Regions from separate parts of the Kitasatospora sp. NPDC091276 genome, predicted to be linked through region 1. Evidence: riboswitches for the same ligand, from Rfam matches in the RefSeq annotation. Region 1 holds a riboswitch; each other region holds the start of a gene.
What was found. Region 1 has a riboswitch for cyclic di-AMP ahead of AB0O19_RS09255 (NlpC/P60 family protein). Riboswitches for the same ligand answer to the same signal wherever they lie in the genome.
Positions count from the first base shown of each region.

Region 2: it holds a riboswitch for cyclic di-AMP, as region 1 does, so the genes downstream of both, AB0O19_RS20755 (M23 family metallopeptidase) here and AB0O19_RS09255 (NlpC/P60 family protein) in region 1, are expected to answer to the same signal.
Region 3: it holds a riboswitch for cyclic di-AMP, as region 1 does, so the genes downstream of both, AB0O19_RS02000 (transglycosylase family protein) here and AB0O19_RS09255 (NlpC/P60 family protein) in region 1, are expected to answer to the same signal.

Region 1 is NZ_JBFBFU010000006.1:8,789-18,610, reverse strand. It holds gene AB0O19_RS09280 (long-chain fatty acid--CoA ligase) at 1-565, shown strand, start outside; gene AB0O19_RS09275 (glycosyltransferase family 4 protein) at 628-1,764, opposite strand; gene AB0O19_RS09270 (glycosyltransferase 87 family protein) at 2,009-3,424, shown strand; gene AB0O19_RS09265 (hypothetical protein) at 3,438-4,469, opposite strand; gene AB0O19_RS09260 (NlpC/P60 family protein) at 4,658-5,704, opposite strand; gene AB0O19_RS09255 (NlpC/P60 family protein) at 5,932-7,077, opposite strand; cyclic di-AMP (ydaO/yuaA leader) riboswitch at 7,088-7,237, opposite strand; gene AB0O19_RS09250 (NlpC/P60 family protein) at 7,576-8,610, opposite strand; gene AB0O19_RS09245 (NYN domain-containing protein) at 8,811-9,822, opposite strand, start outside.
Region 2 is NZ_JBFBFU010000015.1:170,517-180,338, reverse strand. It holds gene AB0O19_RS20795 (PrsW family intramembrane metalloprotease) at 1-456, shown strand, start outside; tRNA gene AB0O19_RS20790 (tRNA-Met) at 507-580, shown strand; gene AB0O19_RS20785 (hypothetical protein) at 1,179-2,339, shown strand; gene AB0O19_RS20780 (GNAT family N-acetyltransferase) at 2,336-2,797, opposite strand; gene AB0O19_RS20775 (hypothetical protein) at 2,834-3,586, opposite strand; gene AB0O19_RS20770 (sensor domain-containing protein) at 3,740-4,480, opposite strand; gene AB0O19_RS20765 (GNAT family protein) at 4,672-5,244, opposite strand; gene AB0O19_RS20760 (hypothetical protein) at 5,287-6,267, shown strand; gene AB0O19_RS20755 (M23 family metallopeptidase) at 6,328-7,161, opposite strand; cyclic di-AMP (ydaO/yuaA leader) riboswitch at 7,174-7,332, opposite strand; gene AB0O19_RS20750 (alpha/beta hydrolase) at 7,678-8,505, shown strand; gene AB0O19_RS20745 (TetR-like C-terminal domain-containing protein) at 8,581-9,150, shown strand; gene AB0O19_RS20740 (PP2C family protein-serine/threonine phosphatase) at 9,372-9,822, shown strand, end outside.
Region 3 is NZ_JBFBFU010000001.1:463,407-473,228, reverse strand. It holds gene AB0O19_RS02025 (TetR family transcriptional regulator) at 1-473, shown strand, start outside; gene AB0O19_RS02020 (helix-turn-helix transcriptional regulator) at 552-1,418, opposite strand; gene AB0O19_RS02015 (ATP-binding protein) at 1,837-2,358, shown strand; gene AB0O19_RS02010 (DUF397 domain-containing protein) at 2,738-3,001, opposite strand; gene AB0O19_RS02005 (hypothetical protein) at 3,561-4,532, shown strand; cyclic di-AMP (ydaO/yuaA leader) riboswitch at 4,962-5,124, shown strand; gene AB0O19_RS02000 (transglycosylase family protein) at 5,111-6,487, shown strand; gene AB0O19_RS01995 (LacI family DNA-binding transcriptional regulator) at 6,597-7,616, opposite strand; gene AB0O19_RS01990 (glycoside hydrolase family 13 protein) at 7,642-9,360, opposite strand; gene AB0O19_RS01985 (carbohydrate ABC transporter permease) at 9,398-9,822, opposite strand, start outside.

The DNA.
Region 1 (9,822 bases):
CGAGGTCTTCTTCAAGGGCCCGCACGTCTTCACCGGCTACTGGAACAACCCGCAGGCCACCGCCGACACCCTCAAGGACGGCTGGATCGCCACCGGCGACCTCGGCTCGCTCGACTCCGAGGGCTACCTGACCATCACCGGCCGCAAGAAGGAGATCATCGTCACCGCGGGCGGCAAGAACGTCGCCCCGGCCGTGATCGAGGACCGCATCCGGGCGCACGCACTGGTCGGCGAGGTCATGGTGGTCGGCGACCGCAAGCCCTTCGTGGCCTGCCTGATCACCGTCGACCCGGACTTCTTCCCCAAGTGGAAGGAACTCAACGGCAAGCCCGCCACCGCCACGGTGGCCGAGCTGAGCCAGGACCCGGACCTGCTGGCCGCCCTCCAGGCCGCGGTGGACGACGGCAACGCGGCCGTCTCGCACGCCGAGGCGGTCAAGAAGTTCCGCCTGCTGGACACCGAGTTCTCCGAGGAGAGCGGCCACCTGACGCCCTCCCTCAAGCTCAAGCGCAACCTCGTGCTGAAGGACTTCGCCGCCGACATCGAGGCGATCTACCAGAAGTAGCCGGGTACGGGCCCCGCCTCCGGCGAAGGAGACGGGGCCCGCTCACGGGTCCGGACCCGGGTCTAGGCCGCCAGCAGCGAGGTCAGCCGCCCGGCCAGCAGGTCCCAGCGCCAGGAGCGCTCCACCCAGCGCCGCCCGGCCTCGCCCATCCGCCGCCGCAGCTCCTCGTCGCCCAGCAGCCGGACGATCCGCTCGGCGGCCGCGGCGGCCGAGCCGCCCGGCACCACGTACCCGGTCTCGCCCTCCAGCACCGCGTCCGGCGCGCCGCCGGAGTCACCGGCGACCACCGGCAGACCGGTCGCCGAGGCCTCCAGGTAGACGATGCCCAGGCCCTCGACGTCCAGCCCCCCGCGCCTGGTCCGGCAGGGCATCGCGAAGACGTCCCCGGCCCCGTAGTGGGCGGGCAGCTCCTCCCACGGCACCGCGCCGGTGAAGCGCACCGAGGCCCGGACCCCCTTGGCGTCGGCCAGCTTCTCCAGGTCCGCCCGGTACGGGCCGCCGCCGACGATCAGCAGCACGGCGTCCGGCACGTCGGCGAGGATCTGCGGCATCGCCTCGATCAGCGTGTCCTGGCCCTTGCGCGGCACCAGCCGGGAGACGCAGACCACCACCGGCCGGTCCGCCAGCCCGAGCCGGCGACGCACCTCGGCGCCCCCCGAGCCCGGGTGGAAGGTCGTCTCGTCCACGCCCGGCGGCAGCTGCACCATCCGGGCCGCGGCCTGCGGCCCGACCGCGCCCGCGATCCGGGACCGGGTGTACTCCCCCAGGTAGGTCAGCACGTCGGTGCCCGCGCCGATCCGCCGCAGCAACTGCCGGGCGGCCGGCAGCTGGGCCCAGGCGGCCTCGTGCCCGTGGGTCATGCCGAGCAGGCGCTCCGCACCGGCCCGGCGCAGCGCGGGCGCCATCAGCCCGAGCGGGGCGGCGGCGCCGAACCAGACCGAGTCGCACTTCTCCGCCCGCAGGATCTCGGCGGCCCGCCGGGTGACCCGCGGTGTGGGAACCATCACCTTCGTCCGGTCCCGGACCACCGGGAACGGCTGCTCGGCGTCGAAGCGGGCCACCTCGCTGCCGTCCCGCCAGGTGGAGGCGTACACCACGATGCTCCCGGCGGGCTGACGTACAGCCATGTTGTGCACGAAGGCCTGGATGCCGCCGGGGCGGGGCGGGAAGTCGTTGGTGACGATCAAGGTTCGGTGCATTCAGGCCACGGCTCGCTTGTCGGGGGGTGCTCGGTGTACCGCTGGGTGATCCGTACGATAGGTCAACACCATGACCCGCCGGGAACGGATCCGCGCACGGCAACCGTTTCACCCCCGGGTCAGTCCTAGTACCTAGGCGGCCGGTGGCGGCCCGGCCAAGCGTGCCGCGCCCGCCCCTCCGACCGCCCGGGCGTCCGTCGCGCGGCGCCTCCGGTGGGACGTCCGAGACGAACGAGGGAGCGCAGTGGAGTTGGCCCCGGCCACCGAGTCCGGTACACCCAGCGGCGCCGCCGGCCCCGGCCCGACGCCGGCCGCCCGGCAGGAGCCGGCCCGTGCCCCCGGCCGCCCGTTCGGGGCGCTCGCCGCACTCGGTGCCACCTGGGTGGCCACCCGGACGGTGCTGGTGCTGCTGATGACCGGCGTGGTCAAGGGGCTCGGCGGGGACATCACCGCCGACGTCTGGATGATCTACCACGCCTGGTACGGCGTCCTGCAGACCGGCACCTTCCCGTTCGACGACGTGACCTGGCAGTACCCGCCCGGCGCGGCCCTGGTGATCCTGCTGCCCGGCCTGCTGCCCTGGTCGTACCTGGTCTCCTTCTGGGTGATCTGCGGGATCGCCGACGTCGCCGCCACCGCCCTGCTGGTCCGCACCGGACTGCGCCGGGGCCGGGCACTGACCGGCGCCTGGATGTGGGTGGTGGCCGTGCCGCTGCTCGGCCCGATGGTCTACAACCGGCTGGACATCATCGTCACCGCGATCGCCCTGGCCGGCCTGCTGGCGCTGATCCGCCGCCCGGCGATCGGCGGGATGCTGCTCGGCCTGGGCGGGATCATCAAGATCTGGCCGCTGCTCGCCCTGATCGGCACCCCCTCCGGCCGCCGCACCCGCCGCGCCTGGACGCTGGCCGCGGCCACCGCCGTCTCGGTGGGCTTCCTGCTCGCGGCCGGGATGAACGGCGCCTTCGGCTTCCTCGCCTTCCAGAAGGAACGCGGCATCGAGGTGGAGTCGCTCGGCGCGCTGCCACTGCACTTCGCCCGGCTCGCGGACGCCTGGGACGGCAGGGTCACCATGAACTACGGCTCCCCGGAGATGCTCGGGCCGTGGGTCCCCGTGATCAGCAAGGTGATGATGGCCGGCACCGTGCTGGGCTTCGCCTGGCTGCTGCTCTGGCGCTTCACCGCCAAGCGCCGCAACGCGGCCACCATGTACGACGCGGCGCTCAGCGCGCTGCTCATCTTCACCGTCACCAGCCGGGTGATCAGCCCGCAGTACCTGGTCTGGCTGATCGGCGTCGCCGCCGTCTGCCTGACCGTGCGCGGCAGCAGCCAGCGGCCGGTGGCCCTGCTGATCCTGCTCGCCTGCCCGCTGACGCTGGCCGAGTTCCCGCTGATGTTCAGCCGGATCCTCGCCAGCGAGCCCTGGGGCGTCAGCGTGCTCAGCCTGCGCAACCTGCTGCTGCTGGCCGCCACCGTGCTCTCCTGCGTCCGGCTCTGGCGCGCCACCCGCGGCCCGGCACAGCTCCCGGCGACGGTGGTGCTGGCCAAGCCCGAGCCGGTGCCCGCCGGCGCCTACCCGGTGCGCCCCGGCATCGCCTACGAGCAGGACCTGCTGGACGGCATCGACCGGCCCGGCACCCCGGCCAGGCAGCGGCGCTGAACGACGCGCGCCTTCAATCGCGCAGCGCGGCCACCTCGTCCAGCCAGAGCCGGGTGAACTCGGCCAGGCCGACGCCCGGTCCGGCCCGGAGCAGCCGGTCCAGCCGGCGGTCCCGGTCCTCCCCCTGCCCGTCGGCCGCGCCGACCGCCCGGTAGAACGCCACGAGCCGCTCGGGCCCGTAGCGCCGGGCGATCAGCTCGCAGGCGAGCCAGGCCTGCTCGTACGCCTGGGCGATGCCGTCGGCCCCCGCGGTGAAGTCCCGGTCGGCGGGCAGCGCGGTGGGCAGCCGGCCGGCGGCGACGTCCCGGGCCAGCTCGGGGGCGATCTGCTGCGGGCGCCGGCCGGAGCCCCGGTAGGCGGTCCAGTCGGCGACGCCCTCGGAGAGCCAGAGCGGTGTCCAGGCCCGGGTGTCGGCCCTGGTCGCGACGTGGGTGGCCTCGTGGGTGACGACCACCTGCCGGCCGAAGTCGCTGAGCCGCCCGAACGTGCCGGGGTTGACCAGCACCCGGTCGGCGGGGGTGTGCCAGGGCGCGCCGGGGGCGGCCGAGGTGACCGCCGCCATGCCCGCCCAGCCCGCCGGGTCGACCTCCAGCAGCCGGGCGAACTGCTCCGCGGTGGCGGGTACTTCGAGCAGCAGGCGGCCCGCCCAGCCGGTGCCCCAGACCTCGCTCACGGCGGGTGCGGCCCGGTCGGCCACCGCGACCAGACCGGCCGGGTCGGGCCCGTCGGCCAGTCCGAGCACCAGGCAGTGCGCGCCCGCCGCGGACCGGGCGGAGCCGAGGTCCCAGAGCGCCGGGGGCCCGCTCGCGCTCTCCTCCCGGTCGACCCGCCAGCCGCCGCCGACCAGGACCAGGTCGATCCGGCGCGGGTACACCACCGGGTAGTCGTCGTACCCGGTGATCCGGACCGCCAGGTCGGCGGCGGCCGTGAGCCGCTCCGGTCCGCCGTCCGCGCCGAGCACCAGGTTGTGGTAGCCGGCCTCGATCGCCGCCGGTCCGGACCAGGAGGGCAGCGCCCGGGCCCGCGCGTCCAGCAGCGCGGCCACCTCGGCCCGCCGGTCCGACGCCCACCGGTCCGACGCCCGCCCGGCCGCGGAGGGGGCCGCCGGGGCCGCCGGCGGCAGCGACAGCTGGGCCAGCCCGCCGGCCGCGAGCAGCAGCGCACCGCGCCGGGACAGCGTCCGGCGGGCGCCGTCTATCGGGTGGGGGGCGTCGGGGTCGGACGGTGCCGGGCTCAGAGCCGGACCACCCCCGCGACCGGCATCGCGTTGACGCTCTCGTAGCGGACCTTGGCGCCCGGGTAGGGGGCGTGCACGATCACCCCGCCGCCGGCGTACATCCCGACGTGGTGCATGTCCCGGTAGAAGATCACCAGGTCTCCCGGCCGCGCTTCGGAGAGGCTGACCCGCTGCCCGGCGTACGCCTGGGCCTGCGAGGTGCGCGGCAGGGTCACTCCGGCCTGCCGCCAGCTGTAGTACATCAGACCGGAGCAGTCGAAGGCGCGGGGCCCGGTGGATCCGTAGAGGTAGGGCGAGCCGATCATCCGCACCGCGGCCGCCAGCGCGGCCGCCCCGCGCTCGGAGGCGGGCGGGGCCGTGCCGAGGTCCAGCCGGTCGGTGCCCCGGGTGGCGCGCTGCTCGGCCTCCCGGGCGTCCTGGGCGGCCATCCGGGCCCGCTCGACGACGCCCAGGCTGTTGAGCAGCCGCTGGGCCTGGGTGAGCCGCTGCTGGATCTGCTGCTTGCTGTCGGCGAGCGAGCGACGGACCTGGTCGAGTTCGGCGAGCTTGCCGGCGGTCTCGGTGCGGCGCTGGTCGAGCCGGCGCTGGCGGGTGGCCAGTTCGTGCAGGGTCTCCTGCTGCCGCTCGGCGGCCTGGTCGAGGGTGCGGGCCCGGGACAGGTAGCCCTCCGGGTCGGTGGAGAGCATCAGCTGGACGGTCTGGGCCATGCCGCCGCCGCGGTACTCGGCGCCGGCCACGGTGGCGAGGTCGCCGCGCAGTTGGTTGAGCTGGTCCTGGGCGACGGCGATCTCGCCCTGGAGGACGGTCGTCTCGCCCTGGAGCCGCTGCTGCGCCTCCTGGGCGGCGTTGTACTTCTCCGACGCCTGCTCGGCCTCGCCGTAGAGCTGCTCCACCTGCGCCTTGACGTCCTTGCGGGTGGGCGTGTCCGGCGTGGCGGGGGCGGCCTGGGCACTGCCGCCCGTCGTCACACCCAGGGCGGTGGCGGCGGCTGCGGTCAGCACCAGCGCACGGGCGAGCAGTTGGGAACGACGGTGCACGGGCATGGCGGCAGCGGCTCCGATCCGGCGGTGGGGCCCCGCCGCCGCCCCAACGCGGGCGGCCCTGGAAGCGGAGTCCGGTGGCAGACGTTAGCGAGTCCGGGCAACCGAGTCCAAACCCCCGCCAACCCGAATATTTGACCCGCAATCGGACATCAGTCCGAGGCGCCGGAAAAGCCGCAGGCCCGGCCTTCCGCGGTGGAAGGCCGGGCCCGGGAGGGCCTGAGCGGGGATCAGACCCGCACGATGGAGGTCAGCGGCATGTTGCCGACGGCCTCGTAGCGGACCGACGCGCCCGGCTTGGGCGCGTGCAGCACCTGGCCGTTGCCCGCGTAGATGCCGACGTGGTGGGCGTCCCCGTAGAAGATCAGCAGGTCGCCGGGCTGGGCCTGGGAGAGGTCGGTGCCGATCCGGGTACCGGCGTGGGCCTGCTCCTGCGAGGTGCGCGGCAGCGAGACGTCGACCTGGTTGAACGCCCAGACCATCAGGCCCGAGCAGTCGAAGGAGCCGGGGCCGGAGGCGCCGTAGACGTACGGGCTGCCGATCTTGGAGGCGGCGATGGACAGCGCCGCGGCGCCGCGCGAGCTGCCGGCGCTCGGCTTGGTGACCGGCGCGGCGGGGGCCTGCGACGCGCTCAGGTCGGTGCGGCTGTTGTCGCGGGAGGAGCGGTCGGCGGCCTGCTGGGCCGCCGCCTGCTGCTGGGCGGCCTTCGCCGCGGCGTCGGCCTTCGCCTTGGCCTCGGCGGCGGCCTTCTCCTCGGCCGCGCGGATCGCCTGGCGCTCCTGCTCGGACAGGGTGTTGAAGAGGTCCTGCGCGGCCTTGAGCTTGCCCTGGACCTCGTCCTTGGCGCTCTTCAGCTGCTGGGTGGTGGTCTCCATCTCGGCGAGCTTGCCCTGGGCCTCGGAGCGCACCTGGTCGAGCTTGCGCTGCTCGTCCTGGAGCTGCTTGAGCTGGCCCTTCTGGGTGCCGCCGGCCTGGTTCAGCGTGTCGGCCTGGCTCAGGAAGGTGTCCGGGCTGGCGGAGAACATCAGCTGGACGGTCTGGGATATGCCGCCGTTGCGGTACTGCTCGCCGGCGATCTCGGCCAGGCCGCCCTGGAGGTCGGTCACCTGTCCCTGCTGCCGCGCCACCTGGTCCTGCAGGTCGGTGACCTGCTTCTGCAGCTGCTGCTGCTTCTCCTGGGCGGCGTTGAGCTTCTCGGTCGCGACCTCGGCCTGCTCGTTGAGCTGGTCGACCTGCTCCTTGACCTGGTCCTTGGTCGGCTGCGGGTCGGCGTGGGCGCCGGACTGCGCGGACAGCGCGACGGCCGCCGCGGCGAAGCCGGTCAGGATCGAGACCCGGGTGCGACTGGCGGGCTTGGGACGACGATGGGACGCCACGAAGGCGGACTCCTTCTTCCTACGCCGTCTACCGGGTGAGCTGACGGGTTCGGGCCGGAAGCGTGCCCTACGACGCCTCACGGCCGTTCCACCGGCCGACCTGGCGCCGATTCACCCCGGAGGAACGTGGTTCCCCGGCTCCGTTCGACAGCACCCCCGACTGCTGGGCTCCCCGTCGGGCAGGCACTGGGCCCGCCCCGCTGCGTCACGAACTCGACGGAAACCACCGCCGTCACCCTGGCTGGGCGATCGGGAGTGCGGTGGTTCGGGGCACGACCCTAGTAACTGAACCGTGATCCGTTCAAATCCTTGTCAGAAAAAAGACGGAAGAAGACCAAAGTTCTTTTGTGAATATGACACATAGTGATCACCGCCGTACGCAAAGCTGATCACTCTTCACCGGGGACTCGCGCTGCGGACAAAACCCGAACGCCACCCCCGGTCGGAGGGTGGCGTGGATCACAGGCCCGGACGGGGCCCTCCGGGCGTGTCGGGCCGTCAGACCCGGCGGATCGTGTTGATCGGCATCGCGTCGACCTTCATCACCTTCACCACGTCGCCGGTGTGCGGCGCGTGCACCACCATGCCGTTGCCGATGTACATCCCGACGTGGTGCCGGTCGGCGCCGTAGATGACCAGGTCGCCCGGCTGGGCCTGGTCCAGCGAGACCTTGGTGCCGACGTTGCCCTGCTCCTGCGAGGTGCGCGGCAGCGAGACGCCGGCCTGGCCGTACGCCCAGACCATCAGGCCCGAGCAGTCGAAGGTGGTCGAGCCGGTGGCGCCCCACACGTACGGCGAGCCCTGCTTGCTCATCGCCTTGGCCACGGCCACGCCCGCGTAGCCGCCGGCCTGCGGAAGGCTGCCGAGGTCGGCACGGTCGCTGCCGCGCGAGGCGCGGTCGTCCTGCTGCTGCTGGGCCCGCAGCGCGGCGCGGTCGGAGGCGCTGAGCGAGTTCAGCAGGTCCTGCGCGGCCTTCAGCTTCTGGTTGACGTCCGTCTTGGCCTGGTTCAGGTCCTTGGTGGTGGAGTCGAGCGAGGCCAGGACGGCGGCGGCCTCGGACTTCTCCTGGTCCAGCCGACGCTGCTGGTCCAGCAGGCCCTTGAGCGCCTCGGACTCGCTGGCGCTGGCCTGCTGGGCGCTGGACGCCTTCTCCAGGTAGCCCGACGGGTCCGAGGAGAGCATCAGCTGGACGGACGGGTCGATGCCGCCGGTGCGGTACTGCTCGCCCGCCACGCCGGCCAGGCCGGTCTGCAGCTGAGTCATCTCGTCCTGGCTGCGGGCCACCTTGTCCTGCAGCTGGTCGGACTGCTTGCGGAGCTGGTCGGCCCGCTCCTTGGCGCCGTTGTACTTCTCCGCCGCCTGCTCCTGGTCCTGCTGGAGCTGGTCGATCTGCGCCTTGACGTCGCTCTTGCTCGGCTGGGGCGCGGCGTGCGCGGCGACCTGCGCGGAGAGGGCGACCGCGGTCGCCGCGGCAGCGGTGAGCACGGAGACCCGGGCGCGGCTCGGCTGCTTGGGACGGCGGTGGGAGGCCAAGGGAATTGCTCCTTCTTCCATCGGCCTCACCCGATCAGGTGAGAATCCGGAAAATAGGTTTGACGCCACACCCTAGGGAAGATCCACGGGTTTTGCCACTCCCCCGAAGGCGTGAACTCCACTTCCCCCGCAGGCTCCACTGGATGTGCACACCACCGCAAACCGGGCGCTGACCAGGCGTCATCCCGCCGCGGCAGCCGTCAGGGCCGCGCCAGCCGGTTCAGCAGCAGAACGGAAGCCACGGGGCGCGCGCCGGCCTTCCGCACGCCCTCCGCGACCTCCCGGTCGGTGGACACCACCACCACCGGACGGCCCTGCGGCTCGGCCCGCACCAGACGGCGGATCAGCTCGTCCGCGGTCTCGCCGGTCCGGCTGAACCGCACCCGCACCCCGCGCGGTGGCGCCATGATCACCGGAACGTCCAGGTCCTGCCCGTCGAACACGCAGGTGACCTCCGCCTGCGTGCGCTGGGCCAGCATCGCCAGCCCGCCCAGCAGCCGGATCCGCTGCTGCTCCAGCGGCAGCGTCGGGTAGCCCGTTTTGGTCACGTTGTAGCCGTCCACCACCAGGTGCACCTGCGGGATCGCCAGCAGCTGGTCCAGCAGCGCCGGATCGTCGTCGGCCAGACCGCGCCGGGCCACGTCGTGCGGCGAGGCCGCACCCGGCACCACCGCCTCCACCAGGTCCCCCGGCCGGATCTGGGAGACCGGCAGCGCCAGCTCCCGCTGGAGCCCCTGCGCCGACTGCAGCACCGTGTCCAGCAGCAGCCGCAGCCGCATGTCCTCGACGCTGCGGCCCTCGCGGGCCGACCGGCGGCCCTGCTCGGCCGCCGTCTCCAGCTCGCCGACCCGGTGCCGCAGCCGCCGCGCCTCGGACTCCGCGGCGCCACGCTCGGCGGCCGCCTGCGCCCTCGCGGCCTCCAGCTCGGCGGTCAGCCGCCTGGTCTCGGCCTGCGCCCGGCGGGTGTCGCTCTCCAGCGAGCGCACCTTCTTCCGCAGCGACTCGGCCTCCCGGCGGACGCCCTCGAACTCCGCGCGCTGCCGCTCCAGGTCCGCCCGGGCGGCGGACCGCAGTTCGGCGAGCTCCGCCTGCAACTTCTCCGCCAGCCGGGTGGCCTCGGCGGCCGCGCCCTCGGCGCCGGCCCGCTCGGCCTCCTCCCCGGCCTCGGCCACCAGCCGGCTCCAACCGGCCGACCGCACCAGGTAGGCGGCG
Region 2 (9,822 bases), on a different contig from region 1:
ACCGCCTGCGGCTTCGCCTTCACCGAGAACGCCCTCTACCTGGGCCGGGCGTTCACCACCGACCAGCGGCAGCGGCTGGACAGCATCGGCCTCGGCGATCCGCCCAGCCTGCGCGACTTCGACGGCACCGTGCAGACCTTCGTGCTGCGCGCCCTGCTCTCCCCCTTCGCGCACCCGCTGTTCACCGCGCTCACCGGGATCGGCCTGGCCGTCGCCCTGACCACCGGGCGGCGCTGGCTGGCCCGGCTGGCCGCGCCGACCGGGCTGCTGCTGGCGATGGCGCTGCACGGCACCTGGAACGCCGCCGCCGACCTCGGCACGGACGGCTTCCTGGCGGTGTACGGGGCACTGATGGTGCCCTGCTTCGCCGCGCTGGTCTGCTTCGCGGCCTGGGCCAGGTCCCGGGCGTCCCGGCACGCCGCCCGGCGCGGCAGGCGCTCTGCCGGGGTGGTCTGAAGAACCGATTTCCCATCTCGGCGACTTCCCCGTATCGTTGTGTTCACCGACGCGGGGTGGAGCAGCTCGGTAGCTCGCTGGGCTCATAACCCAGAGGTCGCAGGTTCAAATCCTGTCCCCGCTACTCAGTAGCAACGAAGGGCCCGGAGGATTCGTCCTCCGGGCCCTTCGCGTTCCCCGGCACGGCGAAGGAACGTTCTGCCGCGAAGCCGCAACGGACCTGGGCCCCCGTCAGCGGAGACCGCCCGAACGACGGCGGCCTGGCGGGCCGCCCGCCGGGCCGCCGATAAATCCGTTGCCCTCCGGGCGATGGGCTGCCTATCGTGGCGGCACACTGAAGGGAGGTGATCCTGAATTGAGTTCCATCAGGATGCGTGAGGTGGCTGCTCGCTAGAGCCGCCCCTGCCTGCGCGGGGTGAGGCCTGAGGCCTCCGGCAGGCGAAATCCATAGCAGTCACCCGGCCCGCAGGCTCACCGGTACATCCCCGGTGCCTCGGCGCCAGGCCAGTGCACGGGCCGGCGCGGAGGAGCAGCCTGCGGGCTGTCTGCGTTCTCCACCGCTCTCCGGTGTCTTCCGCCGCTCTTCGCCGTCACCCGCGCCCCGTCCGGGGCGCCCCCGCGTCGTACCCGGGGGCGCCCCCGGGTCGTTCGCGTGGTGGGGCCGCGGCGCTAGAGTCGGCGCGGGTTCCGGAGCGGAGCCGCGTAGGCACAGGGGGTAGGCGATGGCGAAGGCCCGGCGGCGGAGCGGCACGACGCCCCTGCGGACGGCCCGGTGGGCCGCGACCGGGGTGCTGGCCGGGACGGGCCTGCTCGGGCTGCTGCTCTTCTCGCTCGGCCGGGAGCAGGCCTGGCAGGCGTTCGGCGGCGGGCTGGTGGTGGCCGGGGCCTCGGCGGTGCTCGGCGGCGCGCTCGGCTTCCTGTTCGGGGTGCCCCGGGTGCGCAGCGGCAGCGGCGAGCCGCAGGGCTCGTACGCCCCGAACACCAACCTGGAGCAGGTGTCCGACTGGCTGACCAAGGTGCTGCTGGGCGTCGGGCTGACCCAGCTCGGCTCGCTCGGCGAGCGGCTGCACCAGCTCGGCACCGCGCTGGCCCCCGCACTGGGCGGGGAGGACGCCGCGGTGCCGTTCGCGGCGGCACTGGTGCTGTACTTCGTGGTCTTCGGCTTCCTGGCCGGCTGGCTGGTGACCAGGCTCGCGCTGCCGCAGGTGCTGACCGACGCCGACCAGGCCCTGGACCTCTTCCTCGCCGGGCAGGACCGCGACCGGCGGGGCGACAAGGTGGGCGCCGACGACCTGCGGGTCCGGGCGATGCAGCAGCTCGGCCTGCTGGGGGGCAGCGCGGAGCAGTCGGCCGCGCTCGCCGCGCAGTTGCCGCCCACCTCCTCGCCCTCGTCCGGGCCGGAGGGCGTGGTGGCCGAGGTCCGCTCGACGGCGCGGCGCTCGGCGCTGACCGCCGACCAGGTGCGGGCCCTGTACGCGGACGGCTCCGAGGGCCGCCGGATCCAGGCGCTCGCGCTGATGCAGGGCGACCCGTCCCTGGCCGACCTGCCGAGCCTGCTGGACGCGATCGAGCGTCCGCGCTCCGGCTTCGAGCAGTACCACGCGCTGCTGGCCGCCCGGGGCCTGCTCTCCCGGCTGCCCGGCGCCGAGGCGCAGCGGCTGCGGGACGCGGTGGCCGGGCAGTTGGTGCTGCCGGAGGGGATCCCGTACGGGTCGGACCGCAGCTGGCTGGCGGAGAAGATACTGTCCCGGCTGGAGGCGACGGCCTTCGTCCCGACGCAGCCGGCCCGACCCGCTGAGCCTGACCACCCGGGACAGCCGGTCCCACCCGCTCAGCCAGCTCAGCCCGTCCAGTCGGCTCCGTCGGCGGGCGACCCCAGCTAGCTGCCGAACTCCTCGACGGTGAAGCGCAGTTCGGGCTGCTCCCAGGGCGTCTTGACCTGCGGCGGGCGGGTGCCCGTGCGCTCGGCACCCACCTGGAGGTAGAAGCCCTCGGCGGGCGGGTGGGAGACCACCTTGACCGAGCCGATCCCGGCGGCCCGGGCGCGCTCCAGCATGTCCGCGATCAGCTTCCGCCCGATGCCGAGCCCCTGGGCCTCGTCGGCGACGAACATGAGGTCCAGTTCGGCCGGTTCGCGGATCAGGCCGTAGAAGCCGAGCAGCCGGTCGGTGGTCGGGTCCGAGGCCAGGAACACCTCGTGCCGGGCGATGTACTCGGGGGTGACCCGGTAGCCGTCGATCATCGCCGAGTAGTGGCCGCGGTAGGCGGTGGAGGCCTGTATCAGCTCGGTGAGCCGGTCGGCGTCGGCCGCCCCGGCACGCCTGACGGTCGTCTCGTTCATGCGGGCGAGTATAGGGGCACTGACCAGGAGAGACCATTACTTTTCGGCAGCAGACCGGCGGCGGCGGTCGGCGGCCCGCAGGACCAGGACGCGGCGGGTGCGGCCGTCCGCGGCGCGGGGGAAGCGGCGGATCTCGCTGGCGACACGGCGCTCGCCGAGCGCGTACCGCAGCGGGTCGAGGTGGGCGCAGCGGAGGCCGTGCCCGTCGTGCAGCGGCTGGACGCGGACCTCGCCGTCCGGGGAGGTCACCCGGACGAGTTCCACCAGGGCGTCCAACTGCCTTTCGGGGCCGAACAGTTCGGGGTAGGCGAAGAGCAGGTAGCCGCTCAGGGTGAGCGCGAAGGCGCCGTCCGCGAACGGCAGCCGGGGCAGCGCGGCGGCCACGTACTGCTGCGGGTGCGCGGCCGAGTCGGCGGCGAACAGGCGGCGGGCGCGGTCCCAGCTGCGCAGGTAGCGGTCCGGCCGGCAGGAGCGCGGTGACGGGTACAGGTGCGGACGGGCGGCCATCGCGGTGGCCATCGACGCCCGGGCCGCCAGCGCGTGGGCCGCGACCTCGGGTGCGGGGAGCGCGTACGCCGGGTCGGCGGCGATCACCCGGCAGCCGAGCCGACGCGCCTCGGCGGCCAGGCCGGCCGCACCGCCCGGGCAGTCCAGCACCGGGCCCGGCAGCGCGGCGAGCTGGGCCCGGGTGAGGTCGAACAGGTCGCAGTACTCGTCCAGCGGGCGGGAGGTGACCAGGATGTCCCGGCCCAGGGCGCCCGGGTCGGCGGGGGTGTGTGCGGCGGCCACCCGGCCATCCCAACACGGGCCGGCCCCACCCGCATCCGGAGCACGTCCGGGTGTGGGCGGGGCCGGGGAGGCGGGCGGGGCCGGGGAGGCGGGCGGGGCCGGGGAGGCGGGCGGGGCCGGGGAGGTGGGCGGGGCCGGGGAGGGCCGCGGGGTTCAGCGGCCGAGCAGGCCCTGGGCGGCGGCCCGGTTCACGTTGGTCAGGCCGCGGACCAGCTGGGCGGTGAGGATGATGAGCAGCACCCCGACCAGCGAGAGGCCGGCGATCTGCCAGGCCCCCTCGATGTAGTAGACGTGCTGGACGTTGTCGCTGTCGTAGAAGTCGAAGATCCGGTACCCGCGCCAGGAGGTGAAGGCCGGGAAGACCCAGTGGTAGAGCGGGTACAGCGCCATCGCCCAGCCGAGCAGCAGGAACACCAGCGACAGGACGAAGCTGAGGACCGCCCACGGGAACATCACCACCTGGTAGAACGCGGCCTTCCACCCGGCCGGGTCCGCCAGCCGCGCGGTGATCGCCCCCCAGGTGCCCGGGCGGGTCTGGCGCACCGGCGTCGGGGCGGGCACGTCCAGGGCCAGCATGCCGCGCACCCGGGCCCGCTCCATCCGGCCCATGCCGCGGGCGACGGTGGTCAGGAGGGCGAGGACGGGCAGGCCGAGGACGGTGACGAAGGTGCCGATCCCCATGCAGAACAGCACGATCGAGACGGAGAAGCCGATGACCGACAGCGGCAGGCCGGTGAGCGTGTAGCCGATCTCGCGGTAGTAGTGCCCGGAGAACGGCGCCCGCCAGACGGCCGGCGGCTCCTCGGTCCGGTGGGCCCGAGCGGGACGCGGGTCGTCGCCGTAACCACCGAGGACGTCCCACTCGCGGTCCTGCGCGCTTCGGCTGATGCTCATGTCCCGGCCCCGGTCCCTCGTTCTCGACTGCTGATGGCATCAGTCTGGTCGAACGGCGGGCCGGGGAGGATCCGGAGGCCTGGCGGATCGGGGGTGGGGTTAACCCCCCGGGCCTGACCCGGCAGGCCTGCCCCCAGGTCCGCGTCGGACGTCCACGCCGGACGTCCACGCCGGACGTGCACGCCGGGCCGTCAGCCGGTCGCGCCGCTCCACTCGTCGGCGAGCAGCGAGTACAGGTACGAGTCGGACCAGGCGCCGCCCTTGTAGAGGTCGTGCCGGACCCGCCCCTCCAGCTGGAACCCGAGCCGGAGGAGCACCTTGGCCGAGGCGGCGTTGTCCACGTCGACCCGGGCCGCCAGCCGGTGCACGCCGAGGGCCTCGAAGGAGAGCTCGCAGAGCAGGCCGGCGATCTCGCCCGCGTAGCCGCGGCCCCAGACGTCGCGGCCCAGCACGTAGCCGAGGTGGGCGGAGCGGTGCTTGCCGAGGGTGAGGGAGGCGTGGGCGATCGGCACGGCGTCCACCGGGTCCTCGGCGTCGTCGCGCCGGGTGACGGCCAGCCGGTAGGTGTCCCGTTCCGGCGCCATCGCCTCCTCCAGGTAGAGCTCGATCTGGTCGGCGCAGGTTTCACGGTCGCGCGGCTCGAAGGGGAGGTAGCGGGTGACCTCCGGGTCGCTGAACAGCCCGTACAGCGCGTCCACGTCGCCGACGGTGTGGTGATACTCGCGGATGGCCAGCCGGGGGCCGGTGAGTCGTACGGGGACCATGGCAGCCGACCCTACTCCCGGCCAGCGGTTACCGTTCGAGCTATGAACGACGAAGACCTGCGGCTCGCCCCGCGTACCAGGGCCTCCGACCTGCTCGCCTGGGCGGCGGAAGAGGACCGCGCCCCGGTGGCCGAAGCGCCGCTGCGCGCGGTGCTGGCCCTGCTGGAGCTGGGCGAGGGCAGGATGCACGACGGCTGGCCCGAACTGACCTCGAACGCGGTGGAGCACCTGCTGTACGAGCGGCTCTACCTGTACGTCCAACCCGAACCGGAGGCGGACCCGCTGGCGTACGGCGCCGCCGTCCGGCTGCTGACCGACCACCAGCGGGCCGCCAAGCGGCTCAACGCCAAGCGCCAGGAGCGGCTGCACGCCGAGGCCGAGTGGCAGGGCGAGGTCGCGGCCGGGCTGCTGCGCCGCGCCGACCTGGTGACCTGGCCCCGGCTGTACGCGCTGCTGCTGCACGCGTACGGGGCGGACGTCGCGGATCCGGAGGCGGTGCGGGAGTGGCTGACCGGCTTCCGGGAGCTGGCGCAGGAGGAGCGGCTGGCCGTGTTCGCCGCACTGGCGCAGACCGGCTGGCTGGACGAGGTGGACGAGCAGGGCTGGAGCCCGACCCGGGTGATCTCGGTCGGCATGGCCACCGACGGCGCGCGCCGGCTGCTGGAGCAGGGCCTGATGCGGCGCAGCTACCGCAACCTGGCCGAGCTGACCGCGCTGGGCCGGCCGATGCCGGACGAACTGGCCGGGGACTTCGGGGCGTTCGAGGAGGCGGCGGTGGAGGCCGCGCTCGACCTGTACGGGGAGTGGACGGTGCCCGGGCTGCCGCGACTGCTGGTGGAGGAGTTCCCGGACCTCGCGCCGGAGCCGGGGCAGGAGGAGATCGACGCGTACCTGGCCGGGCTGGCGCAGGAGGAGTTCGACGCCCGCCTGGAGGGGCTGGCGGGCCCGGCGCAGGAGGAGTTCGACGCGCACCCGGCGGAGCCGGCGCACCCGGCGGAGTCGGCGGACCCGGCGCAGGAGTGACGCGGCGAAGCCCCGGCCGCGGTGCCTTCTGGTTCCGGCGGCCGGGGCTTCGCGGGTGCGTCAGGGGTTGAGGCCGCGCTGCTGGAACCAGGTCTCCGGGTCGACGGGGGCGCCGCCACCGGGGCGGACCTCCACGTGCAGGTGCGCGCCGGTGACGTTGCCGGTGGCGCCGACCTTGCCGATCTGCTGGCCGGAGCCGACCTTGCCGGAGCCCTTGATGATCGAGGAGAGGTGGCAGTACCAGATCTCGGTGCCGTCGGGCAGGGTCTCGACGATCCGGTAGCCGTACGAGCCGGACCAGCCGGCCGAGGTGATGGTGCCCTGGCCGACCGCGTAGACGGGGGTGCCGGTGTCGGCGGCGAAGTCCAGGCCGGTGTGCAGGTGGGCCCAGTAGCGGGCGCTCTGGCCGTAGTGGGCGGTGAGGTGGTAGTCGCGCACCGGCAGGGTGAGGGCGGCGGCCTTGGCCCGCTCGGCCTCCTCGGCGGCCCGCTTGGCCTCGGCCTCCTTGGCGGCGGCCTTGGCCTCCGCCTCCTTCGCGGCCTGGACGCGGGCGTCCTCCTCGGCGGCGGTGCGCTGGCTGTCGGCCTGCAGCTGGATGCGGGCGGCGAGCGCGAGGCCGGGGTCGGCGGAGAGGGCGACCGGGGTCTCGTCCGGGGTCTCGATGGCGGGGGCGGCGGCCGGGGTGGCGGAGGCGAAGCCGGTGGCGCCCAGGGTGGCGGCGACGGCGGTGACGCCGAGCAGCGGGGAGGCCCCACGGACCTGACGCGGCATCCGGTGCCGGTTGGTCTCGGCCTCCGGGCCCGCGTACTCGGAGCCGTCCGGGCCGGGGTGGTCGAGGAGCCGGGTACCTGCTGCAAGGCCGGCCGGGTGTGCCGGAGTGTGCGTCGACGCCACGGAGGCGCGCTCCTTTCCTTCCTTCGCGCCTACCGGGTTAGCTGACGGGTTCGGAGCAGGAAGGTCTCCTACGGCCGGGCCGGAGCCCCGCCGATTCACCCCAAGGAACGTGGTTCCCCGGCTCCCTGACCTGCCCGGAGGCCGGTCGGCGGGATTAGGCGACGGCGCACGGTGCCGTCTGGGTACGGCGTTGACGACCGCGCTGCGTTATCAAACGTTAATCCTAGGAGGCCCTGATTCCAAGCCGTTCGCCCGGGACGACCGGAGACGGGCGGGGCACTCCGGGGCACGACGGGCGTTTTGTTCCCCTTGGGCACCCCTGCACCCCCTTGAGCGCCGTTGACGCCACCTCACGTGATCGAACGTCAACGAACGACCCTTCATCCGCGCACTCCCCGCCGACCTCCCCCGCTCCGCAGGGCGCGAGGGCTTGACGGCTAAGGCTATTAGCCTTAGCTTTAAGGCTATCGGCGGCAGCGCCGAAGCCCCGCACCGGCAACCCTCCGGAGGCCCACCGTGAACGCCACCAGCGCCCCCACCACCCAGTACCTCGACGTCACCGGCGGCCGCCTCGCCTACGACGACACCCGACAGGGCGACGGCGCCCCCGTCGTGCTGCTCCCCGGAATGCTCGACACCCGCGCCGCCTACCGGCACCTCCGCCCGCTGCTGGCCGCCGCCGGCCGCCGGGTCGTCACCATGGACCTGCGCGGCTTCGGGGAATCCTCGATCATCTGGGACGACTACTCCCCCGCCGCCATCGCCACCGACGTCCTCGCCCTGCTCGACCACCTCGGCATCGACCGCGCCGTCCTGGTCGGCAACTCCTACACCGGCGCGACGGTCGTCAAGGCCGCCGGCGACGCCCCCGAGCGGGTCGCCGGCATCGCCCTGATCGACGCCTTCGTCGAGAACCCCCCGCCCGGCGCCCTCATGCGCGGCGCCCTCCGCGTCATGGGCTTCCTGACCGTCCACTCGCCCGCCTTCTGGGGCCTCTACCAGCGCAAGCTGGCCTACCCGGGCGCCAAGCCCGCCGACTTCGACCCGTACGTGGCCGGACTCGTCGCCGCCATGCGCACCCCCGGCCGCAAGACCGCCACCCGCGGACACGTCAGCGGGGACTCCGCGCCCGTCGGCTGGACCGCGGCCGTGCGCTGCCCCTCGCTCGTCATCATGGGCAGCAAGGACCCCGACTTCCCCGAGCCGGAAGCCGTCGCCGACCGGCAGGCCGCCGCGCTCAACGCGCGGAAGGTCATGATCGACGGATCCGGGCACTACCCGATGGCCGACAACCCGCAGGCCACCGCCGGCGCCCTGCTGCCCTTCCTCGCCGACCTCGCCTGAGCCCCGCCCGCCCACGTCAGCCACGCCACGCCACGCCCCGCCACGTACGCCTTCCACCGACGGAGAGCCCACACCATGCCCCGAGTAGGACTCACCCCCGAGCAGGTCGTCGACCACGCCATCGCCCTCATCGACGAGCAGGGCGCCGACGCCCTCACCCTGGCCGCCGTCGCCGCCCGGGCCGGGGTCGCCACCCCGTCGCTGTACAAGCACGTCAGCGGCGGCCTCGCCGAACTGCGGCGGCTCATCGCCGTCCGGGTCACCGAGGAACTCGCCGACCGGCTCGCCGAGGCCGCCGTCGGCCGCAGCGGCGACGACGCCGTCGACACCGTCCTGCGCGCCTACCACGCGTACGCCACCGAGTACCCGCACCGCTACAACGCCCTCCCGCAGGCCCCGCAGCCGGACGACGACCTCACCCGCGCGGCCGGCCGGCTCGTCGGGGTGATCATCGCCGTCCTGCGGGAGTACGGCCTCGACGGCGCGGAGGCGATCCACGCCGCCCGTACCGTCCGCTCCGTCGCCCACGGCTTCGCCTCCCTCTCCATCGGCGGCGGCTTCCAGCTCGCCGAAGACCTGGCCACCACCCAGAGCCGCCTCATCACCCTCCTCACCACCGGGCTCCGCACCTGGCCCACCCCCTGAGACGCCGGCCACCGCACCGGCCGCGGCACGACCCGCCCGGTCTCCCCCGACGACGGAACGGCCGGCGCACCGGGTGAGGCGTGCGCGGGAAGTCGGACCCGCCGACTTCCCGTGCGGCGGGCAGGCAGCGGGCCTGGGGGTGGTGGGGGCGGACGGGTTAGTGTGGCCGGGCTGACTGGTGGTCATGACAGGGGACCGCCGACCCCTTGGCGGAGGTCCACGTGCCCGCACCGATAGCGAGGGCGCGGCGGTGGTACCTGCGGCTGCTGGACGGGAACGCCCGGGCCGCGCGGTACGCGCTGGGGGTGCTGCTCGGAGTGACCGCGGTGCTGAGCGTGCTGCCGATCGTGCTGCCGTACAGCTGGCCGCCGTCGGCGCTGGTGCTGCCGCTGGTGGTCGGCGGGCTGCTGTTGCGGCGCGGGCAGCTGCTGGTGCTGGTGTGCGCGGCGCTGGCCGGCGGGGTGCTGGGGGCGGTGGTGCGGGATCCGCTCGGGGTGCGGATCGGGGTGACGCTGGTACTGGCCGCGACCGCGGTGACGGTGCTGGCCGCGAACCGGTTCCGGCACCGGCTGGGTCTGCGCGGGACCCAGGGCGATTCGATGCTGCTGGAGCTGGCCGAGCACACCCGGACGCTGGCCCGGCTTCCGGAGCGGCTGCTCGACTGGCACTTCG
Region 3 (9,822 bases), on a different contig from region 1:
TCGACGGGAAACGGCTGCTGATGCAGTCGGCGACGCACCGGATGATGCACCAGTCGCTCTCCGGCGCGCTCGCCGAGCTGGCCCCGGACGCCACGCCGGCGGCCCGGCTGGCCCGCGCGATCGACGCGGTCCTCACCCTCGCCCTGGAGCACCCGCGGGTGATGCGCTCGCACCTCGCGCTGATCCTGGACCCGGACTCCGGTGCCTTCGTCCAGGACCCGGAGCAGCAGCAGCTCGGCGCGATCCTCCAGGGCCTGCTGCTCGACTGGGGCGCGCCGGACCCGGCCGCCGAGCACGCGGTGCTGCGCAGCGCGCTGATGGGCGGCTGCATCGGGGTGCTGCTGCCGGGCGCCGAACTCCCGCTGGCACTGATCCGGGCCGACCTGTTCCGCCGCTACGACCTGCCCTGGGAACTGGGCACCCCGCCGCAGGCCCTGCCGCCGGAACGCGAACGGCCGCCGGCCCGCGGCTGACGGCGGGTGGACGGCGGCTGGGTGTCCGGGCGACCGATCGCGGGTCGCCGGACCCGTACGTTCTGCCGGGAGTTCGCCTCAGCGCTCCTTGAGGATCGACGCCAGCAGGTCCACGGTCCGCTCGGGCGTGAGGCTGTCCACGCAGAGCCGCTCCATGACCTGGATGTACGCGTCGACGTCGTCCCGCTTGTCGAGGTACAGCGCGCTGGTGAGCTGCTCCAGGTAGACGACGTCGGCGAGGTCCTGTTCGGGGAAGCGCAGGATCGTGAACGCCCCGGACTCCCCCGCGTGCGCGCCGAATCGGAACGGCATCACCTGGATCACGACGTTGGCCTGCTCGGCGACGTCGATCAGGTACTGCACCTGGCCGCGCATCACCTTGGGCCCGCCGACGGGGCGGCGCAGCGCGGCCTCGTCGATCACGGCCCACAGTCGCGGGCTGGCGCCCTCGGTCAGCAGCTTCTGGCGACGCAGGCGGAGGCTGACCCGCCGCTCGATCTCCTCCTCGCTGACGACCGGCCGACTCTGGCCGAAAACCGCCCGTGCGTACTCCTCGGACTGCAGCAGTCCGGGGATGAACTGCACCTCGTAGGTGCGGATCAGCTGGGCGGCCTCCTCCAGGCCGACGTAGGTCTGGAACCAGCCCGGCAGCACGTCGTTGAAGCTGTGCCACCAGCCGGACTTGTTGGCCTCGCGGACCAGCCCGAGCAGTGCCTCCCGCTCCAGGCCGTCGTCCACGCCGTAGAGGCTGAGCAGGTCGGCGACGTCGCGCTCCTTGAAGCTGACGCGGCCGAGTTCCATGCGGCTGATCTTGGACTCCGAGGCCCTGATCGCGTAGCCGGCGTCCTCGCGCGTGATGCCTCGCGTCTCACGCAGGCGACGCAGCTGAGAACCGAGGAGGATCCGGCGGACCATCGAGCCGCCGCCCGGCTGAACTGTGGTCATGCGGTCGAAACCTCCACCTAGGGCAAACAGCGCACAGTCTGCCATCAGTTGAGCGCTCACGGTGCCGATACTGACGGATGTTCCTATCAGTTCCACACTCCACACACCAGGATGCACGTGCATCCGGCGCTTGCATATGCCAATAGTGCGACTGCACGTGAATCGACTCTTGCATCTGCAGTGAGCGCACACCACCATGGTGCACGTGCACCTGCACATCCCTGGCATTCCCGCGGGCTCCGCGTCGACCCCACGCGCGACTCCGTGCACCGACCCGGCAGCGTTCCCCCGCGCCACCGGGGGTTCGTGTGCGCGCGCGCTGGTCGAGGGGGCGGCCGAGCGGCCGAGCGAGTCGGAGGTGACCGGCATGACCCCGGCGGGTCCAGCCGTGTCCGCCCCCTTATGGGAGGAGCTCTTCATGAGCACCGGTACGGCTTTGGCGGTTGACCCCCATGTGGTCACCTGTACGCTCGCTCCTCGCTTCGAAGCCGTCAGAACCGCGCGCGACTTCGCCAGAACCTCTCTTCAGCGCTGGGGCCTGATGGAGCTGTTCGACGACGTCGCGCTGGTGGCCTCGGAGCTGGTGACCAACGCACTGCGGCATGCGATCGGCGCACGGCCCGACCCTGCGGGTGGCGTCCAGGGCGAGTACGACTTTCCCATACAGCCGACCCCTGAGGGACGGCTGCCGATCCGAATAAGCCTGGTCCACCGCTCTCCCCAGGTGGTCTGCGCGGTGAGCGACCCGAGCTGCATCGGCCCGGTCGCCCGGGAGGCGGACTTCGTCGCCGAGTCCGGCCGCGGACTGCACCTGGTGGAGTCCTTCAGCCGCTCCTGGGGTTGGCACCCGCTGGGCAGCGGCAAGGTGGTCTGGGCCCTGTTCGAGGCGGAGCCGGCCACCGGTTCCGAACTCGGTGGACGGCACCGGCGCTCGGCCTAGCGCCAGGCGGCGCGCGGCCGGCCGAGGGAGGCCCCGGGAGGACCGCACCCCGGGCTCCGCGGAGCGGATCGACGGGCCTGGCACAGGTGCGCCACGGGCTCCGGCCCAGCCCTCAGGGCGATTCCCACGACGATTCCCGGGCCTGCCTCCCGGACGAGCCGGCCGGACCGACGGCCGGGCACCCCGGCGGCCCGACTCCCGTCCACGTCCGGGCCCCCAACCGTGCGCGGGACCACCCGCCGCACCTGCGCACGGTCGGCCACGAGAACGCCCGTCGCGAGAGCGCCCGTCGTGTGGCCCCGGACCGGCCCCGGACAAGACAAAGGCCGTCGCGGTGTCAGTACCCACGACGGCCCCCCGATGGCAGGACGACGGCCGGTCAGACCGCCAGGTGGTCGAACTCCCCGTCCTTGGCCCCCAGCAGCAGGGCGGCGATCTCGGCCCGGGTGTAGATGAGCGCCGGACCTTCCGGGAAGCGCGAGTTGCGCATCGCCACATCGCCCCCCGGCAGGGCCGCGAACTCGACGCAGTTCCCCTGGGAGTTGCTGTGCAGGCTCTTCTGCCAGACAACCCCCTTGAGGTCGGCGGCCGCCATCCCGTTGTAGGTGTCGTACGAGCCGTACGTGTCCTGCGAGTCGTGCATAGAAATCTCCCGAAGAGCTCCGGAGTGGTCGTCCAGCGCGGCGCTCCCGGCACCCGCCGAACGAACGGACCGGCCCCGTACCGGCCCGGCACAACGCCTCACTTGACGCGATGATAGCTGCTGTGCACGTGCATCAGCACGGGACATTGCAGGTGCACGAGGCCTTTCACCGGCAGTTCTGAACTCTTCACGGACCCTTCTCCTGACGGTACGTAAACGGACATAGCCGAGTGAATCGCCAGATTCTCGATAACCGGCCGTGAGCGGCTCCCCGCTGAATGTTGATCTTCAGGCGCCCGGAGTCGCGCCTTCGTGACCCTCCGTCAGGCGACCTCCTGGCTGTGAGACATCTCACGCGCCACAGAAGCAACTCGACGCCCCGTCGGACACGTCAGGGCAACCAGCGGTGATCGCTCGAAGGCTGGGTGAGATATGTCCGGATTGCGGGCAAACCGCCCGGACGGACACGACGGGAGCGCGGCGCACCCGCCATGACCACGTGAAACTCGAACGGCAGCCGAATGCAGGCCTGACGGGCCGATGTCCTACGATCTCCGGCATGAGCACCGCAGCCATCCCGGGCGCGCCACTGCCCGTCCGCACTCCAGGCTCCCGTGCGCGGGGGCGCCACCGTCGCCCCGAGCGCCCCGAGATCCCGGCCGGATCCCCGGCCCTGGTGCTCGCCGTGCCCGCGACCGCCGGGCCCGAGTCCCGCTCGGTCGTCGAGGAGCTGCTGTCGATCGTCCGCAGCGAGCAGAGCGGCATCCAGACCGCCGTCGGCTACCTCCCGGGCGAAGCCGCCCAGGGCGCCGACAGCGACGACCGCACCGTCGCCGAACTGCTGGCCATGGCCGCCGAGGCCGGCCTGCCCGCGCCGGTCCTGGTGCCGCTGGTACCCGGCCCGCACGGATTCCTGACCGAACTCCACGCCCTCGCCGCCGAGTACGGAGCCCCCGTCACCGACGTGCTCGGCCCGCACCCGCTGCTCGCCGAGGCCGTGCACGTGCGCCTGTCCGAGGCCGGCCTGGCGCGTGCCGACCGGGCCCGGCTGTTCGCCATCGCGACCGCCGCGGACGGCGTCGTGCTGACCACCGTCGGCGGCGAGGAGGCCGCCGCCGCGGCCGGCATCACCGGTGTCCTGCTGGCGGCCCGGCTGGCCGTCCCGGTCGTGCCCGCCGCGCTCGACGTGCCGGGCTCGGTCGCCGCGGCCGTCAACCACCTCAAGGAGACCGGCTCCCAGCGCCCGGCGCTGGCCCCGCTGGTGATCGGGCCGGAGGCCGACTCCGAGCTGCTCGCCACGGCCGCCGAGGAGACCGGCTGCCCGTCCGCGGCTCCGCTGGGCGCCTACCCCACGGTCGGCCAGCTGATCGCCTCCACCTACCTGGCCGCGCTGCCGGCGCCCTCCCCCGAGGCCCTGGCGCAGGCCGAGGCCGAGGCGGCGGAGGCCGCCGAGGGCACCCACGCCGACCACTCCGGCCGGGGCGGTCACGCCGCTCACGCCGCCGCCGAGGAGTCGGCCGGCCAGCAGTAGCGGTCACCGCACGCGGGAAGGGCCCGGAACGGCTACGTTCCGGGCCCTTCCCGCTTGTCCCGTAAGGGAGTTAAAGAACGAATAGGTGCGATGTCCGTTCTGTCCATATTTGTTCACCATCGCTCGACACATCCCCCGACGACCACAGTGCGGACACGCCGCCCTCCCGACGGACGGGCCCCCGGGCGACCCGACCCACCGTCACCCGCCTCCTGAAGCGCAGACAGTTGCGCGCACCCTTCGCGGGGTTGCCGGAAATCGGTCATTTCCGATCATGAAAAGCGAGGGGAACGACCGTTCTCGCCAAACTGTGATGCGCGTCACAGGTGTTTGCAGTTTGAACTTAAGTCTGCTTAACGTGCTCCCCGTTCGTGGCCACACGAACCCAGTTCATCCGCGACGCCGAGTCCTGCCGTCGGATGTCCTGGCAACGCGAAAACGCACCACGGCAGGAGCGGGGGACCCACAGGTAAGTCGCCCCGGACCGTTCCCCGGAACGATCCAGGGCTAGGGGTGAAGCCGCGCCCACAGCGCGGCCGGGCAACTCCAGCCCGAATCCGACAGCTCACCTCGCAGGCGTGGGAGAGGACTGCGTCTTCATGCTGCCCACCAACGGCACCCGTCTGTCCAGTCGTACCCGACGCGTGATCGCCGCCGTCGGCGTCGCGGGCGTCGGCCTCACCATCCCCTGCCTCACCTCCGGCACCGCCTCCGCCGCCTCCGTCGCCACCTGGGACAAGGTCGCCCAGTGCGAGAGCACCGGCAACTGGAGCATCAACACCGGCAACGGCTTCTACGGCGGACTGCAGTTCACCTCCAGCACCTGGGCCGCCTTCGGCGGCACCGCCTACGCCCCCCAGGCCAACCAGGCCACCAAGGACCAGCAGATCGCCGTCGCCGAGAAGGTCCTCGCCTCGCAGGGCCCCGGCGCCTGGCCCGTGTGCTCGGTCCAGGCCGGCCTGACCAAGGGCGGCGCCCCGGCCGCCGTCGACACCTCGGCCGGTTCGACCGCCGGCTCGGCTGCCGGTTCGACCGCCACCAAGCCCGCCGCGAAGCCGGCCGCCCCGGCCGCGAAGCCCGCGCAGACCCCGGCCCCGGCCGCGAAGCCCGCCAAGCCGGCCGCACCGGCCCAGGACCAGGCGCAGGCCCCCGCCGACTCCACCAACGGCACCTCGGCCCAGAAGGGCCAGAGCCAGGCCCAGAACAGCGCCCAGCCCCAGGCCGACGACTACACCGTCGCCTCCGGCGACTGGCTGTCCTCGATCGCCGACAAGCACAACCTCCAGGGCGGCTGGCAGCGGCTGTACGAACTCAACCGCGGCACCCTGACCGAGGGTCCGGACAGCATCTACCCGGGCCAGCGCCTCTCGTTCAAGGACGGCGGCCAGGCCCAGCAGTCGGCTCAGGCCGACCGGTCCGGCTCCGGCTCGTCGGCCACGTCCGGCTCGGACTTCACCTGGTTCGACCGCTCGCAGAAGTCCGGCCAGACCTCCAACGGCGCTGCCGCGAACGCCAAGCCGGCCGCCCAGCCCCAGGCCCAGGCCACCAAGCCGGCCGCCCAGGCTCAGACCCCGGCTCAGACCCCGGCCGCCACCGGCAGCATGGCCGCCGCGGTCTCCTTCGCCCAGTCGAAGGTCGGCCAGGCGTACATCTACGGCGGCACCGGCAACGGCGGCTGGGACTGCTCCGGCCTGACCCAGGCCGCGCTGCGCGCCGCGGGCGTCTCCGTCCCGCGCGTCGCCGCCGACCAGGCCGCCGCCAGCACCCGCGTCTCGCTGGACAGCCTGCAGGCGGGCGACCTGCTGTTCTGGTCCAACAACGGCCAGAACTCCGGCGTCTACCACGTCGCGATCTACATCGGCGGCGGCCAGTACGTCGAGGCCGCCAACCCGAGCTCGGGCGTGCGCCTGCAGACCGTCGCCAACTGGGCGCCGGACTTCGCCGGCCGGGTCTGAGCACGACCGACGGGTGACAGCCGACAACTGGCGGCTGACCCGGAACCCTGGCGGCACACGACGGGCCCCGGAGAGCAACTGCTCTCCGGGGCCCGTCCGTTGACCGTCCTCAGCGCGCGCAGGCCCCCGTGGACCCGCGCATGACCAGCTCCGGCTGGAACATGAACTCCCCGCGCTGGACGGCGTTTCCGCCGACCTCCTCCAGCAGCGCGTCCACCGCCGCGGTCGCCATCGCCTCGACCGGCTGGCGGATCGTGGTCAACGGCGGCTCGGTGAAGGCGATCAGCGGCGAGTCGTCGAAGCCGACCACCGAGACGTCGTGCGGCACCGACAGCCCACGCTGCCGCACCGCCCGGATCGCCCCGAGCGCCATCATGTCGCTGCCGCAGACGATCGCCGTGCAGCCCTTGTCCAGCAGCGCGCCGGCCGCCGCGTGCCCGCCCTCCACGCTGAACAGCGTGTGGTGGACGAGTTCCTCGGCCTCCTCCTGGCTCCGTCCCAGCACCTCGCGCATCGCCGCCGTGAAGCCCTCGATCTTGCGCAGCACCGGCACGTACCGCCGCTGCCCGACCGCCAGCCCGATCCGCTCGTGCCCGAGTTCGGCCAGGTGTTGGACGGCCATCCACATCGCGGCCCGGTCGTCCGGCGAGATGAACGGCGCGTCGATCCGCTCGCTGTAGCCGTTGATCAGCACGAACGGCACCCCTCGCCCGGTCAATCGGGCGTAGCGGTCGTGGTCGGCGGTGGAGTCGGCGTGCAGCCCGGAGACGAAGACGATGCCCGCCACGCCCCGGTCGACCAGCATCTCGACCAGTTCGTCCTCGGTGGACCCGCCCGGCGTCTGGGTGCACAGCACCGGGGTGTACCCGTGCCGGCTGAGCACCTGCTCGATCACCTGGGCCAGTGCGGGGAAGATCGGGTTGCTCAGCTCCGGCGTGATCAGCCCGATCAGGCCGGCGCTGCGCTGGCGCAGTCGGGTCGGCCGCTCGTAGCCGAGCACGTCGAGCGCCGCCAGCACGGTCTGCCGGGTGGCGGCGGAGACGTTCGCCTTGCCGTTGAGTACGCGGGAGACGGTGGCTTCGCTGACCCCCGCCTGCGCCGCGATGTCTGAGAGTCGCGCCGTAGTCACGGTCCCAGAGCCTATTGCAACCACGTCAGACCGCCCACCAGCCGGTGCTGTCCGGCGCGAGCACCGTCTCGCCGCCGTCGACCACCAGTTCCACCGAGGAGAGCAGCAGCTTTCCGGGCGCCGCTATCCGGACCGGCGCGTCCGTGGCGTTGACGGTGCAGACGAAGGAGCCGCGGCGGAACGTCAGGGTCCCCTCGGGGCCCTCCAGCCACTCCACGGCCGTCCCGGCGCCGAGGTCGTCCTGGGAACGGCGGACGGCGAGCGCGCTGCGGTACAGCTCCAGGGTGGACGCCGGGTCGCCGGTCTGCGCCTCGACGCTCAGCGCGGCCCACTCGGCCGGCTGCGGCAGCCAGGACGGCCCGCCGGCGACCGGGCCGAAGCCGTACGGGGCCTCGGTGCCGGACCACGGGATCGGGACGCGGCAGCCGTCGCGGTAGCCGTCCTGCCCGGCCTTGCGGAAGAACGACGGGTCCTGGCGGACCTCGTCCGGCAGGTCGGTAACGTCCGGCAGACCGAGTTCCTCGCCCTGGTAGATGTACGCGGAGCCGGGCAGCGCGAGCATCAGCAGGGTGGCGGCGCGGGCGCGGCGCAGGCCGAGCTCGCGGTCGCCGGGCGTGCGGATCTGGGTGCCGAGGCCGGGCGGGTTGGCGAAGCGGGTGGCGTGCCGGGTGACGTCGTGGTTGGACAGCACCCAGGTGGTGGGGGCGTCGACCGGGCGCATCGAGTCGAGCGAGACGTCGATCACCTCGCGCAGCGCGGCGGCGTCCCAACCAGTGCCCAGGTACTGGAAGTTGAAGGCCTGGTGCAGCTCGTCGGGGCGCACGTAGTTGGCGGTGCGCTGGACGGTCGGGGTCCAGGCCTCGGCGACGCCGATCCGCTGGCCCGGGTACTCGTCGAGGATCTTGCGCCAGCTGCGGTAGATCTCGTGCACGCCGTCCTGGTCGAAGAACGGCATGACGTCGTTGCCGAGCAGCTTGAGCTGGTCCGAGCCGCCGAGGTCGGGCAGGCCGGGGGCCTTCACCAGGCCGTGGGCGACGTCGATGCGGAAGCCGTCGACGCCCATGTCGAGCCAGAACCGCAGGATCGAGCGGAACTCGTCGGCGACGGCCCGGTTCTCCCAGTTGAAGTCGGGCTGCTCGGGGGCGAACAGGTGCAGGTACCAGTCGCCGGGGGTGCCGTCCGGGTTCTCGCTGCGGGTCCAGGCCGGGCCGCCGAAGATGGACTCCCAGTCGTTGGGCGGCAGTTCGCCGTTCTCGCCCTTGCCGGGGCGGAAGTGGTACCGCTCGCGCAGCGGGGACTCGGGGCCCTCGCGCAGGGCCCGCTGGAACCACTCGTGCTGGTCCGAGGAGTGGTTCGGGACGAGGTCGACGATGATCCGCAGCCCCAGCTGGTGGGCGTCCCGGATGAGCGCGTCGGCGTCCAGCAGGCTGCCGAACATCGGGTCCACGGCGCGGTAGTCGGCGACGTCGTAGCCCGCGTCCGCCTGCGGCGAGGCGTAGAACGGCGAGAGCCAGACCGCGTCCACGCCGAGGTCGCGCAGGTACGGCAGGCGGCTGCGGATGCCGGGCAGGTCACCCATGCCGTCGCCGTTGGAGTCGGCGAAGCTGCGCGGGTACACCTGGTAGATGACCGCGTCCCGCCACCAGCCTCTGGACGCGCCGCCAGTCGCAGGAGCCGGGGTGACCGCCTCGTGGGCGGCGGCGTCGGCGGCAGGCCGGGAGGTGTCGGCCAGGTTCTGGGTCATGGACGGTATCCCTTGGGGACTAGAGGAGCGAGGAGCGTTACGACTTGGAGGCACCGGCTGTCAGACCGGTGACCAGGTGGCGCTGCACCAGGTAGAAGAAGGCTGCCGACGGGATCGCGATCAGCACGGCGGTCGCGGCCATCAGGTTCCACTGGGCGTCGTGCTCGCTGACGAAGGTCTGCAGGCCCACGGCCAGCGTGTACTTGTCGGAGCTGAGCATGAAGGTGGAGGCGAACGGCACCTCGGCCCAGTACGTGAGGAAGGAGTAGAAGGCGGCCACCGCCAGGCCCGGGCGGGCGAGCGGCAGCACCAGCCGCCAGAAGGTGCCGAACGGGCTGAGCCCGTCGACCCGGCCGGCCTCGTCGATCTCCACCGGGATGGTGTCGAAGTAGCCCTTCAGCAGCCACGCGCAGTACGGCACGGTGGTGGTCGAGTAGACCAGGATCAGGCCCAGGTAGCTGT